DNA from 3 places in the Mesorhizobium sp. M7A.F.Ca.CA.002.04.1.1 genome. Region 3 is predicted to be linked to each of the others. Evidence: predicted binding sites of a transcription regulator. Region 3 holds the regulator's gene; each other region holds the start of a gene.

Evidence for each region. Region 3 encodes PhoB, which activates phosphate uptake and scavenging genes when phosphate is short. Its sites were predicted from a motif close to TGTCATNNANCTGTCAT; they were not measured.
Region 1: a site for PhoB is predicted at 1,945-1,961, ahead of ENZ75_RS07250 (ceramide glucosyltransferase). Genes of this name have one in related genera too.
Region 2: a site for PhoB is predicted at 3,370-3,386, ahead of ENZ75_RS13500 (esterase-like activity of phytase family protein). Genes of this name have one in related genera too.

Annotation. Positions count from the first base shown of each region.
Region 1 is NZ_RZPL01000089.1:2,993-9,961, reverse strand. Features, by position in the region: gene ENZ75_RS07255 (O-succinylhomoserine sulfhydrylase) at 1-677, shown strand, start outside; gene ENZ75_RS07250 (ceramide glucosyltransferase) at 685-1,836, opposite strand; gene apaG (Co2+/Mg2+ efflux protein ApaG) at 2,070-2,462, shown strand; gene ENZ75_RS07240 (Hsp33 family molecular chaperone) at 2,510-3,541, opposite strand; gene argF (ornithine carbamoyltransferase) at 3,652-4,563, opposite strand; gene ENZ75_RS07230 (aspartate aminotransferase family protein) at 4,581-5,780, opposite strand; gene ENZ75_RS07225 (GcrA family cell cycle regulator) at 6,139-6,657, shown strand; gene ENZ75_RS07220 (magnesium and cobalt transport protein CorA) at 6,812-6,969, opposite strand, start outside.
Region 2 is NZ_RZPL01000211.1:488-7,456, forward strand. Features, by position in the region: partial or broken gene ENZ75_RS13490 (MFS transporter) at 1-105, shown strand, start outside; gene ENZ75_RS13495 (MATE family efflux transporter) at 140-1,600, opposite strand; gene ENZ75_RS13500 (esterase-like activity of phytase family protein) at 1,776-3,254, opposite strand; gene ENZ75_RS13505 (FAD-dependent oxidoreductase) at 3,500-5,911, shown strand; partial or broken gene ENZ75_RS13510 (trimethylamine methyltransferase family protein) at 5,924-6,969, shown strand, end outside.
Region 3 is NZ_RZPL01000170.1:32-7,000, forward strand. Features, by position in the region: partial or broken gene ENZ75_RS11645 (ABC transporter permease subunit) at 1-408, shown strand, start outside; gene pstB (phosphate ABC transporter ATP-binding protein PstB) at 426-1,244, shown strand; gene phoU (phosphate signaling complex protein PhoU) at 1,271-1,978, shown strand; gene phoB (phosphate regulon transcriptional regulator PhoB) at 1,995-2,684, shown strand; gene ENZ75_RS11665 (ROK family protein) at 2,701-3,948, opposite strand; gene xylF (D-xylose ABC transporter substrate-binding protein) at 4,218-5,258, shown strand; gene ENZ75_RS11675 (sugar ABC transporter permease) at 5,401-6,753, shown strand; gene ENZ75_RS11680 (ATP-binding cassette domain-containing protein) at 6,765-6,969, shown strand, end outside.

The DNA.
Region 1 (6,969 bases), on a different contig from region 3:
TCGCTTCGCTTGCCAATTCGATCGGCGCCAGGCTGATCGTCGACAATGTCTTCGCCACGCCCCTGCAGCAGAAGCCCTTGCAGCTCGGCGCCCATATCGTCGTCTATTCGGCGACCAAGCACATAGACGGCCAGGGGCGCTGTCTCGGCGGCGTCATCCTGTCGGACAAGAAGTGGATCGACGAGAACCTGCACGACTATTTCCGCCATACCGGCCCAAGCCTTTCGCCTTTCAACGCCTGGACGCTGCTGAAGGGCCTGGAAACGCTGCCGCTGCGCGTACGCCAGCAGACGGAAAGTGCCGGCCGGATCGCGGATTTTCTGGCCGAACGGCCGGAAATCGCGCGCGTCATCTATCCCGGCCGCGCCGACCATCCGCAGGCCGACATCGTCAAGAAGCAGATGTCGGGCGGCTCGACGCTGATCTGCCTGGACGTCAAGGGCGGCAAGCAGGCGGCCTTCGCCGTGCAGAACGCGCTCGACATCGTCCTGATCTCCAACAATCTCGGTGACGCCAAGAGCCTGATCACCCACCCGGCGACGACGACGCACAAAAATCTCAGCGACGAGGCGCGCGCCGAGCTCGGCATCGGGCCGGGCACGCTCAGGCTGTCGGTTGGCCTGGAGGATGCCGACGATCTGCTCGAGGACATCGCGCAGGCGCTGAAGGCCAGGTAGGAGGCCTTCAGGCGCCGGACGGCGTCTCTTCCAGCTCGGCCGTCTTGGTGCCGATGGTCATCGCATTGCCGCGCCAGTCGACGGCGCCGCCGAGCCAACCGCGCCCCCACATCGCCGGCAGGATCAGGTCGCGCGCCATGATCGCGGCGACCATGCGTGGCGACAGGTACCAGCCCTTGGACCAGGCCAGGGCGCACTCCGGAAGATAGAAGGCCGCCAGCACGGCAAGGGCGGTTGCCCAGAGGCTGAAGCCGGCGCTTGCCGCTGCAATCAGCGCAAGCACCAGCGGCACCACGGCGCCCGTCAGGATTTCGGGTGCGAAGAACAGCGGGAAAGTGACGCGGCGCAGGCGCGCCCAACGGGCCTGACGCGACCAGATCTCGTCAAACGAGCGCCGGCCAAGCGGCTGCTCGAAGGGGGCGGCGACGAGATTGACGCGCAGGCCGAGACTGTTCACCAGCTTGGTCGCAGCGGCATCCTCGGCGATCTCGGCGGCCAGCACGCGGATGCCGCCATTGGCATCGAGCATCGGCTTGTTCCAGAGCATGCTCTTGCCCTGGGCAAAGCCGAGGCCGAGCGCCTCACCGGCATATTGCCAGCGCGCCTGCAGCGTGTTGAGGAAAGCGCATTCGACCTCGGCCCAGAAGCCGGCCGGCCGCGAGCCGATCGGCGTCGAGCAGACAAGGCCGGTGCCGGGCCGCCAGGCAGCCATCAGGTGCTGGATGTAGTCCCTCGGCATCAGCACGTTGGAATCGGCCAGGACGACCCAGTCGTGCCGCGCCGCTTCCCAGCCCTTGACGCAATTGTTGAGTTTCGGATTGGCGCTGATGCGGTCATCGCCGACAAGCAGCCAGGCCGGCACTTTCGGAAACCGGACGATCGTCCTGTTTATCAATTTGATCACCGGATCGTCGGCATGGGCGACGCAGAAAATCAGCTCATAGCGCGGCCAGTCGAGCGAGAAGGCGCGCTCCAGCGTCTCCTGCGTGAACGGCTCGACGCCGCGCGACGGCACGACGATCGACACCGGCCGCGGCTTGCCGGCCGGCGGCGCAATGGTGCGACGCCGTCTCAGACGCGACACGGCGAGCACGATGCTGGCGAGATTCGAGAGGATGAGGACGGTTGAAAGCGTGGCGGCTATGAGAGTGAGTTGCATCGAGATCCGGTCACTCCAGGAAAACCGGTCCGCAAGATGACCGGTTTCAACAGTTCAGCAGAGCGCCCGAGTCGCGCGTCACCAGTCCGCGCACACCATCATTGTCATATGTCACTTAAATGACATTCTTTGTCGGCACCTGCCCGCGAGGCCGGCCAGAGGAGGCTTCGATCGGTTGACCTAACCGCACGGAGCGCCGAAAGTTCCGCTGGAACCGTTTTTTGGAGCCGCTTATGTATAGCGCCGTCACGCGCAACATCGAAGTGCAGGTCAGGCCGTTCTATCTGGAGGACCGTTCGGATCCCTCGGAGAACCGCTATGTCTGGGGCTATCAGATAACGATCGACAATCAGTCGGACGATTTCGTGCAGCTTCTGTCGCGCTATTGGCACATCACCGACGGCACCGGCCGGGTCGAGGAAGTGCGCGGCCCCGGCGTGGTCGGCGACCAGCCCGAACTCAATCCCGGCGACAGCTACCAGTACACGTCCGGTTGCCCGCTCTCGACACCGTCCGGCATCATGGTCGGGCATTACACGATGCGCAACAAGCGGGGCGAGACGTTCGACATCGCCATTCCGGCGTTTTCGCTGGACTTGCCGGGGACGCGGCGGACGGTGAATTGATTTCGCCTCACCGGCCGCGGAGCGACCGGTGAGGCGTGGTTTCTACTCTACTGGGCCGCAAATTCCGCCGGGTCGAAATCATATTGCTTCGAACAGAATTCGCAGGCGACGTGGATGCCGCCGTCTTCGGTGCTGTCCTTGATCTCCTGGGCGGAAAAACCCTCGAGGATGCCGCGGATCTTGTCCCTGGAGCACGAGCACTGGTCGGCGACCGGAACGCCGCCGAAGACGCGCACGCCATGCTCGTGGAACAGCCTGTAGAGCAGCCGCTCGGCGCCGATCGTCGGGTCGATCAGTTCGGTCGGCTCGATGGTGCCGAGCAGAGCCAGCAACTCCTGCCAGGAATTGTCGACCGGATCGTGGATCTCCTCACGCGGATCGCCATCGCCGCCCGGCAGGTCCGGGACGCGCATGCGCTCGGGCGACTGCGGCAGGAACTGCGCCAGGATACCGCCGGCGCGCCATTGCTCGCGGGCGCCGCCGGGACCGGGCGTCAAAAGCTTGGCCACCGACAGCCTGATATCCGTCGGGATCTGCTCCGACTGACGGAAATAGGTGCGTGCCGCGTCTTCCAGGGTCTCGCCATCGAGCTGGACGATACCCTGATAGCGCTGCGTATGGGCGCCCTGGTCGATGGTCAGCGCCAGCACGCCACTGCCGAGCAGCGTCTGTTGGGAGGTTTCGCCCGCCGCGACCAGCGCTTCCAGCCGGTCGGCATCGAAACGCGCATAGGCGCGCAGCGCCGAGGGCGTGGAAAAATCCGCAACCAGCATGTCGACGGGTCCGTCGGTGCGGGTCTGCAGGATGAACTTGCCCTCGAACTTCAGCGAAGTGCCGAGCAGCACGGTCAGCACACAGGCCTCCGCCAGCAGGCGGGCGACCGGCTCGGGATAATCGTGGCGGCTGAGGATGGCGTCCAGCATCGGCCCGAGTTGGACCGTGCGGCCGCGCACGTCGAGAGGGCCGACCTCGAACGGCACGACGTGATCGTCGCCGGCATAGCCGAATTCGCCGAGTTTGGGGTGATGTTCAGTCACTTGATAGGTTTCCAACATGACAAAGCTCCAGGGCGCGGCCATGCCGCCCTCCGGGGCGCATGCGTCGAAACGCGCTTGATTTGCGTGATGCGGCGCAAATAGGCATCACACGCCCGCAGATCAAGCTCCCAGGGATCAAGCGCCCAGACACTTCAAGCGCCTAGACACCAGGCAAGCACGGCCTTCTGGGCATGGAGCCGGTTCTCGGCCTCGTCGAAGACCACCGAATGCGGTCCGTCGATAACCTCGTCTGTCACTTCCTCGCCGCGATGCGCCGGCAGGCAGTGCATGAACAGCGCGTCCGGCTTGGCTCTCGCCATCAGCTTGGCATTGACCTGGTAGGGCGAGAACACATTGTGGCCGCGGGCGCGATGCTCCTGGCCCATCGACACCCAGCAATCGGTGACGATGCAGTCGGCCTGATCGACGGCTTCCTCGGGCGAGCGGGTGAAGTGCAGCTTGCCGCCATGCGCCTGCGACCAATCGATATGCTTCTGCGCCGGCTCGCTGCCTTCGGGAACGGCGACGTTGAGGTTGAAGCGGAACCGGGCCGAGGCCTCGAGCAGGGAATGCAGCACATTGTTGCCGTCGCCGGTCCAGGCGATGGTCTTGCCGGCTACCGGACCGCGATGTTCCTCGAAGGTCATGATATCGGCCATCAGCTGGCAGGGATGGGTATCGTCGGTCAGTCCGTTGATCACCGGCACGGTGGCGTTCTCTGTCAATTCCAGCAGCCGCTCATGCGAGGTGGTGCGGATCATGATCGCATCGACATAGCGCGACAGCACCTTGGCGGTGTCGGCGATGGTCTCGGAACGGCCGAGCTGCATCTCGGTGCCGGTCAGCATGATGGTCTCGCCGCCGAGCTGCCGCATGCCGACGTCGAAGGAGACGCGCGTGCGCGTCGACGGCTTGTCGAAGATCATCGCCAGCACCTTGCCTTCGAGCGGTTTGGTGCGCTCGCCGGCCTTGAGCCGCGCCTTTCGCACCACCGCGTCGTCCAGCATCAAGCGCAGGTCGCCTTCGGAAACGGTGGAAAGATCGGTGAAATGGCGAACTGACATCAGCAATGATTCCGGGATTACTTCGCCGCGGCGGAAGCGATCGCCTCCGCCAGGCCCTTGGCGCCGGCGCGGATGCGGTTGAGCGCGTCATGGATCTCGGCGTCGGTGACGGTGAGCGGCGGCAACAGGCGAATGACGTTGTCGCCGGCCGGAACCGTCAACAGGTGCTGGTCGCGCAAGGCCATGTTCACCTTGGTGTTGGGCATGGCGCATTTGAGGCCGAGCATCAGCCCGGCACCCCTGATGTCCTCGATGATTTCGGGAAACTCGTCGGCGACCGACGCCAGACCCTGCTTCATCAGCAGCGCCTTGCGCTGGACATCTTCGAGGAAGCCGTCTTCCAGCACGACATCGAGCACGGCGTTGCCGACCGCCATGGCAAGCGGGTTGCCGCCGAACGTGGTGCCATGCACGCCGGCGGTCATGCCGACCGCCGCTTCATCCGTGGCAAGGCAGGCGCCCATCGGGAAGCCGCCGCCGATACCCTTGGCAATCGCCATGATGTCGGGCGTTACACCCGACCATTCATGTGCGAACAGCTTGCCGGTGCGGCCGATGCCGCACTGGACCTCGTCGTAGATCAACAGCAGGCCGTGCTGCTCGCACAATTGCCTGAGCCGCTTCAGCGACTGCGTCGGCACCGGGCGGATACCGCCCTCGCCCTGCACCGGCTCGATCAGGATCGCGGCCGTCTCCGGCGTGATCGCCTTTTCGGCGGCGTCAATGTCGTCGAAGCCGACCTGGTCGAAACCTTCGACCTTGGGGCCGAAGCCCTCGAGATACTTGTACTGGCCGCCAGCCGCGATGGTCGCCAGCGTGCGGCCATGGAAGGCGCCTTCGAAGGTGATGATGCGAAAGCGCTCGGGATGGCCTTTGACGAAATGGTAGCGCCGCGCCGTCTTGATCGCGCATTCCAGCGCCTCGGCGCCGGAATTGGTGAAGAACACCTTGTCGGCGAAGGTGGCGTCGGCCAGCCGTTCGCCAAGCCGGCTCTGCCCGGGGATCTCGTAGAGGTTGGAGACATGCCACAGCTTGGCTGCCTGCTCGGTGAGTGCGGCGACCAGGTGCGGATGGCTGTGGCCCAGCGAATTGACGGCGATGCCGCCGGCGAAATCGAGATATCGCTCGCCCTTGTCGGTAATCAGCCATGTGCCTTCCCCGTGGTCGAAGGCCAGGGGTGCGCGAGCAAAGGTCTCGTAAAGCGCCGAACCGCTCATTATATGCGTCTCCGGTACCGGAAAATCAAAAAAGCCGCCAAAGCGGCGGCCTGTGCGGCTTATCCTGTTTTTCGGCCATGAAGTCAACGAAAACGTCGCGTAGTGGCGCGCGGCAAGCCCCCCGACGGGACGCCGGCTCATAAGCGACCGGGCAAGTTGGGGAAAACCGAAAAAACCGATTCGTGTTGCACTTGGGACTCTTGTCACCGAGTCAGCGCATAGAGTAGTTGTAGTCGAGAAATAACTAGATTTCGTGCGGCGGACCTAATCACCAGATATATGTGGTGTCTGCCCTGGCAAATGTTGCCGGGTCGGGAGAAGGATTCCGATTGCCGCACGCTTAGAGGAGCGCGGTCTCATGAACTGGACTGACGAGCGGGTAGAACTCTTGAGAAAACTGTGGTCGGAGGGTCTGAGCGCAAGCCAGATTGCTGCGCAGCTTGGAGGGGTCAGCCGCAATGCGGTCATCGGGAAGGTGCATCGGCTGAAACTGTCGGGCCGCGGTCGCTCGACCGCCACGCCAACACGCCAGAAGAAGGCAGCGCAAGGATCGACTGTCCAGAAATCGGTATCACGCGCCGCAACCACGGCACGCCATGTCACGACATCGGTCGGCGCGACCGCTTTGCAGACGCAGTTCGACGCCGAACCCGTGGCACGCCATTACATCCGCCCGGTCGAAAATGTCGTGCTGCCGATCTCGCGGCATCTGCAGCTGGTCGAGCTGACCGAGCGGACCTGCAAATGGCCGAACGGCGATCCGCTTTCAGAGGACTTCCATTTCTGCGGCAACGATGCCGCCGAAACCGGTCCCTACTGCAAGTACCACGCCCGCGTGGCATTCCAGCCGGCATCGGAGCGGCGGCGGAGCAGGTAGATAAGGGAATAGGGGAGTAAGGCAGTAGGGCAGTATGTGCGCGGAAAGTCGCGCTCACGAAATGCCACCCTACTGCCCTACTGCCCTACTGCCCTACTGCCCTACTGCCCTACTGCCCTACTGCCCTACTGCCCTACTGCCCTACTGCCCTACTTCACAACCAGCCATTCTTCCTGAACCGCCAATACAGAAACGCGCAGATCAGCGCGATCGTGGCCAGAACCACCGGATAGCCGTATTCCATCTTCAGTTCCGGCATGTCGCTGAAGTTCATGCCGTAAATGCCGGCGAGCGCCGTCGGCACCGCCAGGA
Region 2 (6,969 bases), on a different contig from region 3:
TCGACCTATGCCAGTCCCGTCGCTGCCAGCCTGGCGTTCGCCGGCATGATCGTGGTGTTTGCGTTGGTGGCGCTGGCTTTTGGGCTGAAACAACAACGGCGTTGAGGGCCTGGAGCGGTCCAGCGGAACCGGGTTGGCTTCAGCCGTTCGGTGTTTCAGGCGAAAGATGCGCGCGTCCGCGCGGCACGCCAAGACCGGTGTCCGGCGGCTCGCCGGCGGCCGGCCTGTCCTCGATCATGTGCGTGGTGCGCCAGCGGCCGAAACGATAGTAGGCCGCCGCCAGTACAAGCGAGCTGATCGAACCCGCCGGGAAGCTCCACCACAACGCTTCCTCGCCGATCACGCCACGCATGAAATAGGCAAAGCCGGTGCGCACGACCAGCACCGAAATGACCAGGATGATCAGCGGCGGCATCACGGCACCCGTGGCTCGTACGGTGGCAAACAGCACGATGGTTATGCCGAACAGGATGAACGACCACGAGGCGACATTGTTGATGTGGACGGCGATGTCGATCGCCGCGCTGTCGCGGCTCAGGAACAGGCTCAGCACCGAACGGTCGAAAACCGACAGCACGGCAACCAGTGCGCCGGTCAGGACGAGGTTGAAGCCGACGCCTGAGGCGGCGATGCGGCCGATCCGGTCCCAGCGCCCGGCGCCGACATTCTGTGCCGCCATCGAGGACACCGCGGCGCCGATGGCGAGCGCCGGCATCTGGATGTAGGTCCACAGCTGGGCGGCGATGCCGTAGGCGGCGGCGACCTGTGAGCCGTAGGAATTGACGATGCCCATCACCGTCAGTGCCGCCGCCGAAATGACGATCATCTGCAGGCCCATCGGCACGCCCTTGAAGACGACGATGCGCAGCAAGGTGGGATCGGGCCGCAGCAGAGCGAGGTTGGCGCCGGCCAGCCGCAGCGGATGCTTGCGCACATAGAGCACGATCAGGATGGCGATCACGCTAACCGTCTGGCCGATCAGCGTGGACGTGGCGGAGCCCGCGATGCCGAGTTCGGGAAACGGTCCGATGCCGGCGATGAGCAATGGGTTGAGCACGATGTCGAGGACGACGGCCAGCGCCATGAAGAAGAAGGGGGTGCGTGAATCGCCGGCACCGCGCAGCACGGTCATGACGAAGGACAGAAGGTTCATCATCGGCACGGCGACGAAGATGATGCGCAGATAGGAGCGCGCCAGCGGCAAGGCGTCGGCCGGTGTGCCGAGCGTGTTGAGAATGGCGTCAACCCAGATCCAGCCGCAGACCGCGAAGACAACCGAGACGAGGAAGAAGAACGTCGCGCTGGTGCCGACAATGCGGCGCGCCTCGGGCAGGTCGCGGGCACCGACCGACTGGGCCACCAGGATGGTGGCCGCCATGCCGATGCCGAACACAGTGCCGAGGATCAGGAACAGGACGAGGTTGGCATTAGAGGTGGCGGTCAGCGCCGATTCGCCGAGAAAACGGCCGACCCAGACGGCGTTGATCGAGCCGTTGAGCGACTGCAGCACGTTGGAGCCGAGCACCGGCAGGGCGAACAGCAGAAGCGTGCGCGGGATCGGGCCGCTGGTCAGGTCGCCGGTGCGCCGGCGCGCGGGCATTTTTTCGTCCATGGCGGGCAACTCGGCGGATGGTGATTTGGATCCAGTCCACGATGATATCGCAGGCGGGACCGAGATGCACCCTTGCGAACGCGCGGCTGAAAGGCCGCTGCCCCGTTCATGCCTGCCGCGAGCCCAGCGGACGCGCCAAGCGCGCCCGCCCGTGCAGTGGCCGTTACTTCCCGGCGAGACCCGGCAGCGTGACCTGATAGACCAGGAACATGGTGTCGACATCGGCGCCGTCTTCCGCCTTGTAGGGTGCGCCGACCTGAAAACCGTCCTGGGCGAGGAAGTCGTTGTCGTTGGCGACGAACAGGAAGTAGTCGTCGGGCAGCTTCGGATCGAGAACGCTGACCACCGACATCGCCTCCCACTTCTCCGACAGGTTGTTCTTGTCGTTCGGCGCGCCATTGTGCAGGCCGAAGCGGCCGAGTTCGCCCTTGTCGTTGATGTCGATGAACGGCGTCAGCTTGGCCGGCATCACCGACGGGTCGAGCACGCCCTTGGGCGCCAGCGGCTTGTCGGCGGCATCGAAGGCGCCGCCGGCGATGTCGGTCGCGGCCGAGACGTCGACGACGAAGATCTGGCGCACCAGCGAGGTGTCGCCCTTCAGCCCCTGGCCGTTGCCGCTGTCGCGCGCCAGCATCAGGAAGGTCTTGTCGGAGAGCGCCACGATCTCGCTCTGCGCGGCGATCTTGGTCTTGCCCTTGGCATCCTTGAACACCGGCAACGGCACGACATACTCATGCGCCAGTTTGAGGTGGGCGAGGTCGGACGCGTCATAGACCAGCGCACGCGTGTTCTGGCGCGTCGCGGGCGAATCGCCGCCATCCTGCCGGGGCGCCGATTGCAGCACCGCGATCAGGAACTTGCCGTCCGGCGTCATCGCCATTCCCTCCAGGCCCTGGTTGTTCTGGCGGCCGGTCTCGGGGTCCTTCGGATCGGGCTCGGCGGCACCGGGTCCCGGATTGTCCGAGGCGAAGTTCGGCGTGCCGTGGCGCATCGGCACGAAGGCGGCCGGTGGCTGGGTTGCCGACAGCAGATGCCCGTCGGCGGAAAACCGATAGATGTTCGGGCCGTATTCGTCGGAGATGAACATCGAACCATCGGGCAGCCGCACGATCGCCTCGTTGTCGAGCGCCAGCTTGCCATTGTCGGCTTGCGGCAGGATCGGCATGTCGCCGCTTGCCGCGCGCACGCCGTTGAGTGGGTCGAGGCCTGTGGCATCAGCCCCCTTGTCGTCGGTGAGAAGCATGGTGTCGGCGAGCGTTGCCTTGACGCCCGTCTGCTCCTGGCCGGCAGCAGGTGCCGCGCCCGGTGCGACCGGAGCAAATTCGATGGCGATCGTGTTGAGGCGCGGCCGGTAGTTGGTGGTGCCGACGACATTGTAGCCACGGTCCGGCAACAGCCAGAGCGAACCCCTGTAGCCGGCGGTGTCATGCGTCCAGCCTGATGCGTCGATCGCCATGCCGGAACCCGAGCCGAAGGTCTCGCCGAACTTGTCGCGCTGAGCGGCCGGGATGCGGCCGACGCCGACCAGCCCCTTGTTGACGAGGCCGCCGACGGTCGCGGTGCTGTCGGCGAGCGCCGGCGCCAAGGCGGTGAACAAGGCCAGCGCGACGCCAAGCGACGCGGGTCGATACAGGTGCTTCATGGATAATCCTCTTTGTGACGGATGTGCCGGAGCGGCCGGGGGACGAAAAACTGAAAGAGGTACGACATCGATGATGTTGCGCAAGCCTCCCCGAAACGCGGTCTACGGCGCGAACATGATGCTTGCGTGACAGCGCGCAGTGCATGCCGGCGGTCGACGAAAAACGATGCGCGCGCGCCGGCACTGGACACTTATGTCCAGTGGATATATACTCCAGTCTTCGGACCAACCGTGGAGGGGAAGCCTTGAAGTCGCACTACCGCGCAGTCGTCATCGGAGGTGGCGTGGTCGGAGCCTCGGTGCTCTATCACCTGACGCGGTTCGGCTGGAGCGATGTGGCGCTGATCGAGCGCGCAGAACTGACGGCCGGTTCGACCTGGCACGCGGCGGCAGGCTTCCATGCGCTCAACGCCGATCCCAACGTGGCGGCGCTGCAGGACTACACCATCAATCTCTACCGGGAGATCGAGGCCGAATCCGGCTGGGATATCGGCCTGCACATGACGGGCGGCGTCAACATCGCCAGCGATCCCGCGCGCTGGGAGTGGCTGAAATCAGCCTGGGCCGTGTTCCAGTCGGTCGGCATCGAGACCGCGCGCCTGGTCACGCCCGACGAGATCAAGGCGATCTGCCCGATCGTCGACGTCAACGGTGTTCTTGGCGGCCTGCATGATTCCAACGAAGGCCATCTCGACCCGTACGGTACCACGCATGCCTATGCGGGTGCTGCGAAGAAGCGCGGCGCCGACATCATCTTGCGCAACCGGGTCGTCGAGCTGAAAGCACGTGCCGACGGGCGCTGGGACGTCATCACCGAGCAGGGCACCATCATCGCCGAGCATGTCGTCAATGCCGGCGGGCTGTGGGCGAAGCAGCTCGGCCGCATGGCCGGCGTCGACCTGCCGGTGACGCCGATGGAGCACCACTATTTCATCACCGATGACATTCCGGAGATCGCAGCACTTGACAGGGAAATCGGCATCGCCGTCGATCTCGACGGCTTTTCATACCTGCGGCAGGAGCGCAAGGGTGTGCTGCTTGGCGTCTATGAGCAGAACCCAAAGCACTGGAACATGGACGGAGCGCCGTGGGATTACGGCATAGAGCTGATCCCGGAAGACATCGACCGCATCAGCCCGGAACTCGCCAAGGCGCATGAGCGCTTCCCTTGCCTGGCGACGGCCGGTATCCGCAAATGGGTCAACGGCGCCTTCACCTTCACGCCGGACGGCAATCCGATTGTCGGGCCGGTGCGCGGCCTGAAGAACTACTGGGTCGCCTGCGGCGTCATGGCCGGTTTCAGCCAGGGCGGCGGCGTCGGCAAGTCGCTGGCCGAATGGATGATTTTCGGCGAACCGCAGGCCGACATCTTCGGCATGGATATCGCTCGCTACGGTGCCTTCGCCGCCAACCGCGAATATCTCAGGCAGACGACGCGCCAGTTCTATTCGCGCCGGTTCGTCATGACCTTTCCCAATGAACGGCTGCCCGCCGGCCGGCCGCTGAAACGCCCCGGCGCCTATGACGGCATGAGCGCGGCGGGATGCGAATGGACGGCTTCCTGGGGGCTGGAAATCCCGGCCTATTTCGCGCCGATGGGATTTGCCGAGAGCACGACGCTGCGGCGCTCCAACGCCTTCGACATCGTCGGCGAGGAGGCGCTGCAGGTGCGGCGCGCCGCCGGCCTCGTCGATATCTCGGCCTATGCGCGCTATGCGGTGTCGGGGCTGGGTGCGGAGGCGTGGCTCGACCGGCTGCTCGCCTGCCGATTGCCGAAGGCGGGGCGGGCCGGCCTGGCGCCGATGCTCGGCCATGACGGACGGCTGAAGGGCGACCTCACCGTCTTCAACTGGGGCGGCGGCTCTTATTGGCTGATGGGCTCCTACTATCTCCGGGAATTCCATATGCGCTGGTTCGAGAGCCATGCGGCGGAGGGCGTCACCATCGCCGACCTCTCCGACACGATGAGCGGCTTCCTGCTCACGGGGCCGAATGCGCGGGAGATTCTGGAGCGCACGACGCATCAGGATGTTTCCGGCGCAGCATTGCCGTTCATGGCCTGTGGCGCATTCGACATCGGTATGGTGCAGGCACGTGTGGCGCGGCTGTCGATCGCGGGCGAACTCGGCTTCGAAATCAGTTGCCCCGTGACCATGCACGCCACGTTGCGCGACACGCTGCTGGCTGCGGGCGAGGATCTGGGCCTTGCTGAAATCGGCTACTATGCGCTCAATGCGCTGCGGCTGGAGAAGAGCTTTGGCATCTGGTCGCGTGAATTCACGCAAGGCTATACGCCGGGCCAGACCGGTCTCGACCGCTTCATCGCTTTCGGCAAGAGCGACTTCATCGGCCGCGAAGCAGCGTTGAAACAGCGGGAGGCCGGCAGCGGCCAATGCCTGGTGACGCTGGAAATCGATGCGCTCGACGCCGATGCCAGCGGTTTTGAGCCTGTCTGGCATCAGGGCCGACGCGTCGGCTTCGTCACCTCGGGCGGCTATGGCTATACGGTCGGCAAGAGCCTGGCGCTGGCTCTGGTCGACCGCGATTTCGCGGGCGAGGGCACCGCGCTCTCCGTGCATGTCGTGGGTGAGGAACGGCCGGCGCGTGTCGTCGCGGCCTCGCCCTACGATCCCCTGGGCAAGGCAATGCGGCAATGAGGAGGATTTCCGATGGTCGATGACGCGGCACGGGACGGCAGGCGCGAGCGCCGGCGTGGACGCACGGGCGAGGCCGGTAGCGAAAGCAGCCGCCGTCCCAATTACCATTCGCTGAAGAACCCGTTCCTGCCGCAGCCGATCTTTTCGGACGACCAGGCGGCTTCGATCCACGACACGGCGCTGCGGGTGCTGGAAGAGCTCGGCATCAAGGTGCTGCTGCCGCAAGCGCGTGAGCATTTTGCCAATGCCGGCGCCCTGGTCGATCCAGACACCGACATGGTGCGCATCGGCCGTGACATGGTGACGGCGGCACTCGCCTCGGCGCCGAAGTCGATCCACGCTTACGCCGGTTCGCGCGCCCGCGATCTGACGCTGGAGCTCGGCTCGATGACCTTCCTGGCCGGGTGCGGGGCGCCGAACGTCACCGATCTCGAGCGCGGCCGGCGGCCGGGAACACTGGCGGATTTCGAGGATCTGATGCGGCTGGTGCAGCATTTCGATGTGCTGCATATGCTGGGGCCCTGCATCGAACCGCAGGATGTCGACAACCGCTTTCGGCACTATGCCGTCAACCGCGCGCAGTTGACGCTGTCGGACAAGCTCCCGTTCGTCTTCGCGCGCGGAACGCCGCAAGTCGAGGACGGGTTCGAGATGCTGCGGCTGGCGCGCGGCTTGTCGGAAGAGGAGTTTCTGGCAAGCGCGCATTGCTACACCGTCATCAACACCAACTCGCCGCGTCAGCTCGACATTCCGATGGCGCAAGGCATCATCGATTTCGCTCGCGCGGGGCAGGTCTCCGTCATCACGCCGTTCTGCCTGGCGGGCGCCATGGCGCCGATAACGGTCGCCGGCGCGCTGACGCTGCAGCATGCCGAAGCGCTGGCCGGGCTGACGCTGGCGCAGATCGTGAGGCCGGGTGCGCCGGTCGTCTACGGCTCGTTCTCCTCCAATGTCGACATGAAATCCGGCGCGCCCGCCTTCGGCACGCCCGAGCACGTCAAGGCGACGCTGGGCGCCGGCCAACTGGCGCGCTTCACCGGGCTGCCTTGGCGGTCCGG
Region 3 (6,969 bases):
CTGCCGACGATCATCATCGCGACGCGCGCCGCGCTTGCCGCGGTGCCGCCGTCGATCCGCTCGGCAGCTCTCGGCCTTGGCGCCTCCAAGATGCAGATGGTGTTCCAGCACATCCTGCCGCTTGCCGCGCCCGGCATCCTCACCGGCACCATCATCGGTCTTGCGCGCGCGCTCGGCGAAACCGCGCCGCTGCTGTTGATCGGCATGGTCGCCTTCGTCGCCGATCCACCGACGACGCCTTTCGATCCGGCCACCGCGCTGCCGGTGCAGATCTATATGTGGGCGAACGAGGCCGAACGCGCCTTCGTCGAGCGTATGTCCGGCGCCATCATCATCCTGCTCGTCTTCCTCATGGCCATGAACATCACCGCGATCGTGCTTCGGCGTCGGTTCGAGCGGCGCTGGTAGAAAAAAGGCATTTTGGTATGAACATCATGACCGAACAGTCCCTTGAAAACGCAGTGGGCGACAAGATGAAGTCGAACGAAGTGATAAAAATGCGCGGCGACAAGGTCGGCGTGTTCTACGGCGAGAAGCAGGCGCTGTTCGACGTCGATCTCGACGTCCGCCTGAACCAGGTGACGGCGCTGATCGGCCCCTCCGGCTGCGGCAAGTCCACCTTCCTGCGCTGCCTCAACCGCATGAACGACACCATCGATTCAGCACGGGTAACCGGCAAGATCACGCTCGACGAAGAGGACATCTACGACAAGAACATCGATGTCGTCGAACTCAGGGCGCGCGTCGGCATGGTGTTCCAGAAACCCAATCCGTTCCCAAAGTCGATCTACGAGAACGTCGCCTATGGTCCGCGCATCCACGGATTGGCCAAGCGCAAGGCCGACATGGATCAGATCGTCGAGTCCAGCCTGAAGAAGGCGGCGATCTGGAACGAGGTCAAGGACCGTTTGCAGGAACCTGGCACGGGTCTTTCCGGTGGCCAGCAGCAGCGCCTGTGCATTGCACGCGCCATCGCCGTGTCGCCCGAGGTGATCCTGATGGACGAACCGTGTTCGGCGCTCGACCCGATCGCCACCGCTCGCGTCGAGGAACTGATCGACGAACTGCGTCAGAACTATACGATCGTCATCGTCACCCATTCGATGCAGCAGGCAGCGCGCGTGTCGCAGCGCACCGCGATGTTCCATCTTGGCTATCTGGTCGAGGAGGGCGCCACCGACAAGATGTTCACCACCCCCGACGACAAACGCACCCAGGACTACATCACCGGCCGGTTCGGCTGATCTCTGGCATATGAGGGACGAAGATCATGGGTGAACATACCGTTGCATCTTTCGATGAGGATCTGGAGCAGATCAGCCAGCTGATCCGCGACATGGGCGATCTCGCCCGCTCGATGGTCGGTGGCTCGACCAGGGCTTTGCTCAATTCGGACAATGCGCTGGCGCAGCGGGTGGTTTCCGACGACGCCATCATGGATGCACGCCAGCGCGAGCTGGACGATCGTGCCATCACGCTGATCGCCAAGCGCCAGCCAATGGCCAACGATCTGCGTGCGGTGGTCGGTTCGATCCGCATGGCCGGCGACCTCGAGCGCATCGGCGACCTTGCCAAGAACATCGCCAAGCGCGTCGGCACTGTCGGGCTGAGCGTCACGCCGCACGACCTTTCGCATTCGATCGACGCAATGGCGCAGCTGGTGCTGATCCAGGTGCAGGGGGTCGTCGACGAGTATGCCGCCGCTGACGCGGCAGCGCTTGCCACGCTCAGAAACAATGATGAACGCATCGACGTCAAATACACATCGGTGTTCCGCGAACTTCTGACCTACATGATGGAAGATCCGCGCAACATCACGGCGTGCACGCACCTGTTGTTTTGCGCCAAGAACCTCGAGCGGATCGGCGACCACGTGACCAACATCGCCGAAAATGCCTATTATGTTTTGACCGGCACGCAGTTGCCAGCCAACCGTCCGAAGCAGGACGAGACGGCAATGTCCGCGCCAGCGGCATGACAGGGGTGACCAGCCGATGATCGCGCCACGCATCATGGTGGTGGAGGATGAGGAGCCGCTAGGCGTGCTGCTCCGCTACAATCTCGAATCCGAAGGTTACCAGGTCGAGGTGGTGACGCGCGGCGACGAGGCCGAAATCCGGCTGCAGGAGAACGTTCCAGACCTTCTGGTGCTCGACTGGATGGTGCCTGCGGTTTCCGGTATCGAACTCTGCCGCCGGCTAAGGATGCGTCCCGAGACCGAGCGGCTGCCGATCATCATGCTGACCGCGCGAGGCGAGGAAAGCGACCGCGTGCGCGGCCTCTCGACCGGTGCCGACGACTATCTGGTCAAGCCTTTCTCGACGCCGGAGTTCATGGCCAGGGTCAAGGCGCTGCTGCGCCGGGCCAAGCCGGAAGTGCTGTCCAGCGTGCTCAAGGTCGGCGATATCGTGCTCGATCGCGAATCGCACCGTGTCTATCGCAAGAAGAGCGAAATCCGGCTCGGGCCGACGGAATTCCGCCTGCTTGAATTCATGATGCGCCATCCAGGCCGCGTGTTCTCGCGCAGCCAACTGCTCGACAATGTCTGGGGCGAGACGATCTACATCGACGAACGCACGGTCGATGTGCATGTCGGCCGGCTGCGCAAGGCGGTCAACAACGGCCGTATGCCCGATGTCATCCGCACCATCCGTGGGGCGGGTTACGCCATTCGCGAGGACTGAACTCCCTCGTTTGAACTCACGCCACGTTCTTGCCGCCGAGACCGGATCTCGCCTGCACGCCCGGCGCAAAAATCTCCTGATCGACGAAGATTAGCGCCCGCATGGCGCAGCCTTCGCGGATCAGCGGCAGTTCGTTCGGCTCGGTGTCGAAGGAAATCGACTTGGAATGCTGGCCGCCGGCGGTCTGGGCAATCGCTTGCCGCAATGCCGGCTCGATCAGGTCGAAGGCGGCGGCGCTGACGCCGACCATGGCGACCGGCGCCGGATCGATCAGCGCGAACAGGCTGCCGAGGCCGTAGCCGAGCGCTTCGCCGGCCTTGCGATAGGCTTCCCGTTCGGGTCCGTCCCTTTCGCGGGCGGCGGCAGCCAGGGCGCGCATGTCGGCATCGCTGACATCGGCGACGGGTTCTGCATCCTCGCCCATCTGCCGCGCGTTGCGCCAGATGGCATAATTGCCGGCATAGGCTTCGACGCAGCCGCGCCGTCCGCAGCGACACAGCGCCCCGTTCGGCCGATGAATCATGTGGCCGAATTCGCCGCCCGAGGAATGGGTGCCGGTGAACAATTCGCCCTTCAGCACCAGCCCCATGCCGATGCCGTGCGACAAAAGGATAGCGATGAAATCGTCGCGGTAACGATCGGGGTCGCGCCAGCGCAGCGCCACCGCCATCATGTTGCAATCGTTCTCCATAATGGCTGGGATGCCGAACTCGTCTTCGAATATGTCGGCGAAGGCGATGTCGGTGTGCGGCGTGATCGGCGACCACAGCATGGCGCGGGCACGGGTGTCGGTGATGCCCTGGACGGCCAGCGCGATACGGGCGATGCTGCGCACGTCCAGGTCGGGATCTTCCAGGCGGCGCCGCACGATTGCCGTGCACTCACCGATCAGCGAGTCGCGCGACATCGTCAGCGTGTCGAGCCGGCGCTGTTCCTCGGATATTACCTGGCCGGCATAGTCGATGACGGCGACCGAGAGGAAGTTCAGCGACAGCACCACGGTCATTACCGCGGCCGCTTCCGGATTGAGGCTGAGGCCGACCTGCGGACGGCCGCGTTTGAGCGAGCCGGCCTCGCTCGGCTTGCTTTCGGTCAGGATACCTTCGACGATCAGGTCGGATGAGATCGCCGAGATCGTCGAATGGCTGAGGCTTGTGGTTGCGGCGATCTCGGTGCGCGACGGCTGTCCGGCGCGGCGCACCGCCGCGATCACCATCGCGCGGTTGCGGCGGCGCAAATCGTCGTGGCGGATTCCGACCGACATGCTCTTTCATATCCTCCCGGTCGCCGCGGTTCTTCCTGCCCTGGAACGCTGTCGGTGACGCGGTCAAATACTGGCAGAAGCCGCGCGCCGTGTCATTTATTTATTCCGAGGCCCGAAAAAAATTCGAAACGACATCAAAATCCATCAGAATCGATGTTGACAGCGTTCGGGCGTTGGCCCAGTATTTTTTCGAGGCTCGAAAAAATAGGGCCTTTGTGCCGGCCTTCGGGCCAGTTTGGTCGCGCCATACGCGGCGCAGGGAGGATAATATGAAAAGATTCACAGCCGCCATCCTGGCGGGTGCCGCCATGTCGCTGACGCTCGCGTCTGTCGCGCAGGCGAAGGACAAAGTCGTCGGCGTTTCGTGGTCCAACTTCCAGGAGGAACGCTGGAAGACCGACGAGGCCGCCATGAAGACGGCGATCGAGGCCGCCGGCGACAAGTACATCTCCGCCGATGCGCAGTCCAATCCCGGCAAGCAGCTTACGGACGTCGAAAGCCTGATCTCGCAGGGCGCCAATTCCCTGATCATCCTGGCGCAGGATGCTTCGGCCATCGGCCCGGCCGTGCAGAAAGCCCTGGACGAAGGCATTCCGGTCGTCGGCTATGACCGGTTGATCGAGAACAAGGATGTTTTCTATCTGACCTTCGACAACAAGGAAGTCGGCCGCATGCAGGCCCGCGAAGTGTTCAAGGTCAAGCCGGAAGGCAACTACGTCTTCATCAAGGGCTCCGGTGCCGATCCCAATGCCGACTTCCTGTTCTCGGGCTCGATGGAAGTGCTCAAGGAAGCCATTGACAGCGGCAAGATCAAGAATGTCGGCGAAGCCTACACGGATGGCTGGCTGCCCGCCAACGCCCAGAAGAACATGGAACAGTTCCTGACCGCCAACGACAACAAGGTCGACGCGGTGGTCGCGGCCAATGACGGCACTGCCGGTGGCGTCGTCGCGGCGCTGACGGCTCAAGGCTTGGCCGGCACCGTGCCGGTCTCGGGGCAGGACGGCGACCACGCCGCGCTGAACCGCATCGCCCTGGGCACGCAAACCGTGTCGGTGTGGAAGGACGCGCGCGAGCTCGGCAAGAATGCCGCCGAGATCGCCTCGCAACTGGCCGACGGCAAGAAGACGAGCGACATCGCCGGCGCCAAGGACTTCACGACGCCGGGCGGCAACACCGTCAAGTCGCTGTTCCTGACTCCGGTTGCCATCACCAAGGACAATCTCAACGTCGTCATCGACGCTGGCTGGATCAAGAAGGACGAAGTCTGCGCGGGTGTCGCTGCCGGCACCGTCGCGGCCTGTAACTGATCCGGACCACTTCGAAATATCTGAACGCCGCGGCCCAAAAGCCGCGGCGTTTTCTCAAAGAATTGTGTTTCCGCATCATGCGGATAGCTTCTAGGCTGGGCTCCGGCATGCGCGTCAGACGGCCAGCCGGTGGGAGGAAATCATGACCGACACGACGTCCAACCCGCAGGCCGATACGGCGCGCGCGTCGGAACTCGGCGCCGTCGCCCGGTTCCTGAAGGCGACCGAGATCGACACCCGGATGCTCGGCATGATCGGCGCGCTGCTGGTCATCTGGATTGGGCTGCATGTCATTTCCAGCCTGCGCCTCGGCGTCAACCCGCTCGATTTCGACAGCCGCACCTTTCTCACGCCGCGCAATCTGTGGAACCTGTCGGTGCAGACATCCGCGGTCGCCATCATGGCCTGCGGCATGGTGCTGGTCATCGTCATGCGCAACATCGACCTGTCGGTCGGTTCCGCCGAGGGCCTGATCGGCATGGTGATGGGATTTGCCCAGGTGCATTTCCTGGTGCGTTTTGTCGGGCTCGAACTCGGCAATCCGTGGATCTGGGCCCTGGCGCTGGTCATCGGCCTGGCGCTCGGCCTGTTGATCGGCGCCTTTCAAGGCTTCGTCATCGCCTATCTCGAAGTGCCCGCCTTTATCGTGACGCTGGGCGGCCTGCTGGTCTGGCGCGGTGCTGCCTGGTGGGTCACATCAGGCCAGACCGTGGCGCCGCTTAACGCCACCTTTCAGCTGATGGGCGGCGGGCCGGCGGGATCGATCGGCGCAACCTGGAGCTGGGTTGTCGGGATCGTCGCCTGCCTCGCCGTGGTGTTTGGGCTGTTCAACGGGCGGGTGCAGCGCAAGCGTTTCCGTTTTCCGCTACGTCCGATCTGGGCCGAGGCGCTGCTCGGTGTCGTCACCTGCGGCGCCATCATGGGTGCGGTCTGGCTCGCCAACTCCTACCCCTGGCCGATCGGCATCGTGAACAGATATGCGGCCGCCAACAACATCACCGTTCCCGAAGGCGGCCTGTTCATCGCCCACGGTATCGCCATACCGGTGCTGATGGCGGTCGCCGTCGGGCTGGTCATGACCTTCATCACCAACCGCACCCGTTTCGGCCGCTATGTCTTCGCCATCGGCGGCAATCCCGAGGCGGCCAATCTCGCCGGCATCAACACGCGCTGGATCACCATGAAGGTGTTCATGATCATGGGCGTGCTGGCCACGATTGCCGCGGCGATCTCCTCGGCCCGGCAGAATTCGGCCACCAACGTGCTTGGAACGCTCGACGAGCTGCTCGTCATTGCAGCCGCCGTGATCGGTGGCACGTCGCTAGCCGGCGGGTCGGGAACGATCATCGGCGCCATGCTCGGCGCCCTGCTGATGCAATCGCTGCAGTCCGGCATGGTGCTGCTTGGTGTCGACTCGCCGCTGCAGAGCATCGTCGTCGGCGCCGTACTGGTGATCGCCGTGTGGCTCGACACCGTCTATCGCAAGCGCGTCTAGGAGGGCATGCCATGACTGACAAGACTGCTCCTGCAGCCACCGCGCTGATCGACATGAGGAACATCTCGATCGCGTTTGGCGGCATCCGCGCCGTCGACGACGCCTCGATCGATCTTTTCCCCGGCGAGGTCGTGGCGCTGCTCGGCCATAATGGCGCCGGCAAGTCGACATTGATCAAGATCCTGTCCGGCGCCTACAAGCGCGATTCGGGCCAGA